Kribbella sp. NBC_01245: one gene and its partner. The protein of the gene in region 1 interacts with the protein of each later gene in a pairwise test. Links are inferred from orthologs where the notes say so. Each region holds a gene or a part of one and is shown on either strand. Other genes may lie near its edges.

Region 1 (2,817 bases):
CTGGGAGCTGGTCGACGCCACCGGCAAGGCGTACCGCACGATCGACACCCGGCCGCCGGGTTTGCCGCAGGCGGTCGTCTCCGGCGTACGGCGGGCGGTGACGGTCCGTTCGATCGTGACGGTTTCGGCCGCGTTGCCGGATGCCCTGCGGGCCCGGGTGATCTCGATCTCGGCCGCGTCGCCGGACTCGATCACGCTGAATCTGGCTGCCGGGGTGAAGGTCGTCTGGGGCAGTGCCGATGACAGTCCGCGCAAGGCCGAGGTACTGAACGTGCTGATGCGGCGAGATGCGAAGGTGTACGACGTGTCGGCGCCGGATCTCCCTGTCACCAAAGGGGAAAAGAAGTAATCGTCACATCCCGGCACCGTGCGGCGGGGCGCGTGGACATTGCCGGATTCGGTCCCGTACCGTGCGGCGTAATCTAAAGTTGACATAAGTCTAACCATCAAGTTGAGGTCGAGTCTTTACATCGGCGAAGATCTCGAAGGCTCCTGGTGGTGTTCGGGAGCAGGCGCAGCTCGGACGGCCATCCGGCCATAACGGGAACAGAACGAGGCGAGAGGCGCGGGACGTGGCGGCACCGCAGAACTACCTGGCACTCATCAAGGTCGTCGGCATCGGCGGAGGCGGCGTCAATGCCGTGAACCGGATGATCGAGCACGGTCTGAAGGGCGTTGAGTTCATCGCCATCAATACCGACGCTCAGGCGCTTTTGATGAGCGATGCCGACGTGAAGCTCGACATCGGCCGTGAGGAGACCCGTGGTCTCGGCGCGGGCGCGAATCCGGCGATCGGCCAGAAGGCCGCCGAGGACCACGCGGAGGAGATCGAGGAGGCGCTCAAGGGCGCCGATATGGTCTTCGTCACCGCGGGTGAAGGCGGCGGTACCGGCACCGGTGGTGCGCCAGTGGTGGCCCGGATCGCAAGGTCCCTGGGCGCTTTGACGATAGGTGTCGTCACGCGGCCGTTCTCCTTCGAAGGAAAGCGGCGCGCGACCCAGGCAGAGGACGGCATCGCCACCCTCCGCGAAGAAGTCGACACCCTGATAGTGATTCCGAATGACCGCCTGCTGACCATCAGTGACCGGGCAGTCTCTGTGCTGGACGCCTTCAAGCAGGCCGATCAGGTGCTGCTGCAGGGTGTTTCCGGCATCACCGACCTGATCACCACCCCGGGCCTGATCAACGTCGACTTCGCGGACGTCAAGGCCGTCATGTCGAACGCCGGCTCCGCGCTGATGGGCATCGGCTCGTCGCGTGGTGAGGACCGGGCCGTCGCGGCAGCGGAAGCGGCCATCTCGAGTCCGTTGCTTGAGGCAAGCATCGAGGGCGCGCACGGTGTGCTGCTGTCGATCGCGGGCGGTTCCGACCTGGGCCTGTTCGAGATCAACGAGGCCGCCCAGCTGGTCTCGGAGTCGGCGCACACGGACGCCAACATCATCTTCGGCGCGGTCATCGACGACGCTCTCGGTGACGAGGTCCGCGTGACGGTCATCGCCGCCGGCTTCGACGGCGGTATGCCGAAGCGTCGCGAGCAGGCCATGAACAGCGCCCGCCCGCAGTCCACCTCGCGTCCTGCCGCCCCGGCTGCTCCGGCCACTCCGCCGCCTGCGGCCCCGATGACTCCTGCCGCTCCGGTTTCAGGTCAGACGCCTCCGGCAGGTGCTGGTTGGCCTTCGACCTTCGCGGGCAACACGCCGTCGTCGAACGGTGCCGCTCCGGCCGCGCCCGCACCGACGCCGTCGGTCTACGGCGGTCCGGTGACGCCTGCTTCGCAGACCTCCGACGACACGGTTCCGGTGCCGACAGCCGGTACGACGCACTCGGCCCGGCCGCAGACCAACGACCCGGCCCGTACGCCGCCGCCCGCCCAGCCGTCGCACCAGCCCCCGCAGCCGCACCAGCCGCAGCCGACTTCCCAGCCGGCGCCGCAGTCGAACCCGCAGTCCACCCCGCCGCCGTACCAGCCCCCGGCCCCCTCCACCCAGCCCCTCCGCCAGGGCCCCACCCGCAAGCCCCCGGTCGAAGACGACGAACTAGACATCCCCGACTTCCTGAAATAGCCCACGCGGCCTGAATTTTTGGCGTTCATTCGTCGGAATCCGCCCTCTCAGCTAGGCGGACCCGCACAGGTCCGCTGACGTTAGAGGGCGGATTCCGACGAATGAACGCCAAAAATGCGTCATGCTTTACGAAGGCGTCTGGTAGACCGTGGCGACGATGCCGTAGCGGGATTCGCCGGGGCCGGCGTCGGGGAGTTCGTCGATGAGTGACTCGAGTCGGGCCGATAGCGCTTCGGCTTGGGACTTTGTGAGGCGCTGGTTGCGGAGCTTCAGCAGCAGGGTCTCGGTCGCGTTCTCCAATTCCCCGGCGACGGCCTGCAGTGTCGGCCCGACGGTCGCGCGCTCGGCCTCCGGGCTGAAGGTCAGCATCCTGGCGCTTCGCCGGTAGTACTGCTCGGTCCCACCCCGCACCTGCCGGGTCTCGACCACCCGCACCATGCCGGCCTCACGCAGCACGCCGAGGTGATGCGCCACATTGCCCTTGCGCGTATTCAGCGATACCGCGAGCTGGCTGATCGTGGCCGGCTCTTGCCCAAGGGCGAACAGCAGCCGGTGCCGCATCGGATGCCCCAACGCCTTGAACTGCTCGGCTGACGCGACCTTCAGCTCCGGATCCATCTCGTCTGTCACCAATCAAGCGTCAAATACTCTTGACGCTTTGTCAAGGCCGGTGCTCTACTGCTCGACATGACCTCTGCCCACGAAATCATCGAAAAGCTCGCCGACCTGGTGAGCGAGCACTACGTCTTCCCCG
Region 2 (2,851 bases), 6.1 Mb from region 1 along the record:
CGTCTTCTTAGCTTTCGTGCTGGTCGCGTCGCAACGAAAACTCTGGCTCAACTCGATCATGGAGGGTCTGCCGGCGGCCGCACTTCTCGTGGCGGCGCTCGCCTGATTCCTCGCTTTTCGAGAACTGTCGGTGGGCTTGTCTACGGTTTGGCGGACAAGGTCGAGCAAGGAGGTTCCGATGGTTGCCGCCGTACCGGAAGACTTGGCGCGTTTGCTGGTGGCGCACATCAATGCCGGCGACGTGGAGGCGGTTGTCGCGCTCTACGAGCCGACGGCCGTGCTGGCTCTGCCGGGTGGAGGGATCGCGGCAGGGCATACGGAGATCCGGGCGTTCTATACCGACCTGCTGGGCGGATGAGCGGTGGGACGACGCTCAGGGGTGGCGGAGCCAGTCTTCGGCCTGGTCGAGGAAGAGGTCGACCTGCTCGATCTCGTAGCCCTCGCGCACCCGGACCACGCTGAACGCGACCTCTCGCACGTCGCGATCGGTGACCGGCCGATCGACCGGCCGGCGATTGACCGTGGCCATCACCCGGTCGACAAAGTCATCGACCTCGTCCATGTCGTACGCCGCCCGGAGCCGCACCGGCGAGAACTGCGGCGGCTCGAACTGCACCGGGTCGCTCTGCTCTGGGCGGTGGGTCGTGTGGTCGGTCGTCTTGTGGGCCGTGCGGTGCGGGGGCTCGTCCGCCGGCAGCCAGCTCACCGCTTGCGACAGGAAGTCGTCGACCTGTTCGGCCGCATAACCCGGACCGAAGAACGGCCGGCCGAAGGTGGCGTTCTGAACGTCGGCGCGGGTGAGCTCGGGCCGGGTCAGCTCCGGGCCGGACGGCGTGCCGCGCTCGGTGGCGGCCAGCACGCGATTGACGAAGGCATCGACGTCGGCGCGGTCATAGCGCTCGCCGGTCCGCCGTACGGCGAAGTCTGGGCGCAGCAAGGCTCAGTCGCCCGCGGCGGCGAGCTGGCCGCAGGCGCCGTCGATCTCCTGCCCGCGGGTATCGCGGACGGTGGTGGGGATGCCGTGCGCCTCGAGCCGCCGGACGAACTCGCGCTCATCGGCCGGGTCGGAGGCGGTCCACTTCGAGCCGGGCGTCGGGTTCAGCGGGATCAGGTTGACGTGCACCCACCCCCAGTCGCCGCGGGCCGCGAGCTTCTCGCCGAGCAGGTCGGCTCGCCAGGCGTGGTCGTTGATATCGCGAATCATCGCGTACTCGATGGAGACGCGGCGTTTGGTCTGCTGGGCGTATCCCCAGGCGGCGTCGAGAACCTCGTCGACCTTCCACCGGTTGTTGATCGGCACCAGCTCGTCGCGGAGCTCGTCATCCGGCGCGTGCAGCGACAACGCCAGTGTGACCGGGATGCCCTCGGTCGCGAGCTGCTTCATCCGCGGCACCAGGCCGACGGTGGAGACGGTGACGCCACGAGCCGAGATGCCCAGGCCCTCGGGCGACGGCTCGGTGAATCGCCGGACGGCGCCGATCACGGCCTTGTAGTTGGCCATCGGCTCGCCCATGCCCATGAAGACGATGTTGTTGACCCGACCCGGTCCGCCGTTGATCTCGCCACGGGCCAGGGCGCGGGCGCCGTCGACGACCTGCTCGACGATCTCGGCGGTGCTCATGTTCCGGGTCAGCCCGGCCTGGCCGGTCGCGCAGAACGGGCAGGCCATGCCACAACCGGCCTGGGAGGACACGCACATCGTCGTCCGGTCCTTGTAGCGCATCAGCACGGACTCGACCAGCGAGCCGTCGAGCAGCTTCCACAGGGTCTTACGGGTGGTGCCGTTGTCGCACTCCATGTCGCGCACGCGGGTCAGCAGCGGCGGCATCAGGTCAGCGACGAGCTTGTCCCGGGTCGCGGCCGGCAGATCGGTCATCTGCGCCGGATCGTCGGTCAGCCGGGAGAAGTAGTGGTTGGACAGCTGGTTCGCGCGGAAAGCGGGCTCCCCGAGCGCGGTCACCGCGGTCTTGCGCTCCTCGCCACTGAGGTCGGCCAGGTGCCGCGGCGGCTTCTTGGCACGGCGCGGCTCATCGAAAACCAAGGGCAGGGAGGTAGTCATCTTCACCGATTGTCCCTGCCCCGGCCTCCGTTCACAAATTCACCTACTCGAAAGCGGGGAATGTCACCCGGTTCCAGGTCAGACCACCGTCGGTCGTCCGCATCAACCGGCCATAGCTGCTCGCGTAGCCCACCGACGACGTCTGGAAGTAGAGATCACCCACCTCGGCCATGCCGGTGATCACCACCTCGCGGGTGCCGCCATCCACCCGGACCCGCGTCGCCTTGCTGGTCGGGCCGGCGTAGTAGAGCGCCGCGTCCGCGCTGATCGCGGCGATGTGGTTCACCGCGCCGGGCCGCGGCACGTTGCTGGTGACCGTCTTCCAGCTCTTGCCCGCGTCGGACGACAGCATCAACGTCGGTCCGGCCGAGGCCGAGGTGGGACACATCAGCCAGATCACGTCACCCGGTCCCGCGGACACCTGGGTATCGATCGAGGTGGTCTTGCAGGGCGTCATCCGGGGTTTGTGGTCGGAGTTGCTGACCACGACTCCGACCATGCCGTTGACGTCGCCGCTCGCGACGGCCCGGCCCCAGACGGAGTAGTCGTGCGCCCGGCCTAGACCCGGCTCGATCCGGGTGAAGTACGGCGAGCCGCCGCCTCGGTAGAGGTGCATGTCCGAGCCCGTGCCGATTTTGAAGATCGGGGTACTGCCTTGCCCGTAGACCGCCCGGATCACCCCTGGTGCCTGATGGGGGGTCCACGTTTTGCCATCGTCCTCGCTCGACTGGATCGATCGCTGCGAACCACCAGAGGTCCACCAATAGTCGCCCGAGACACCGAGATCGTGCG

What was found. Proteins that work in one complex are often made in the same cells at the same time.
Region 2: the proteins of ftsZ (region 1) and rlmN interact in binary tests that used the Escherichia coli proteins (3 or more experiments, as listed by UniProt). The link is inferred for Kribbella sp. NBC_01245 from one-to-one orthologs.

Annotation. Positions count from the first base shown.
Region 1 is NZ_CP108487.1:2,454,131-2,456,947, reverse strand. It holds ftsZ (cell division protein FtsZ), read left to right. Parts: upstream 1-572; coding sequence 573-2,063; downstream 2,064-2,817. Other genes in the region: OG394_RS10825 (S41 family peptidase), read left to right, coding at 2,751-2,817; OG394_RS10830 (ArsR/SmtB family transcription factor), read right to left, coding at 2,190-2,693; OG394_RS10840 (cell division protein FtsQ/DivIB), read left to right, coding at 1-349. UniProt on the Escherichia coli protein: Essential cell division protein that forms a contractile ring structure (Z ring) at the future cell division site. The regulation of the ring assembly controls the timing and the location of cell division.
Region 2 is NZ_CP108487.1:8,602,380-8,605,230, reverse strand. It holds rlmN (23S rRNA (adenine(2503)-C(2))-methyltransferase RlmN), read right to left. Parts: upstream 2,060-2,851; coding sequence 941-2,059; downstream 1-940. Other genes in the region: OG394_RS39660 (WD40/YVTN/BNR-like repeat-containing protein), read right to left, coding at 2,103-2,851; OG394_RS39670 (DivIVA domain-containing protein), read right to left, coding at 374-937; OG394_RS39675 (nuclear transport factor 2 family protein), read left to right, coding at 179-358; OG394_RS39680 (DUF1304 family protein), read left to right, coding at 1-106.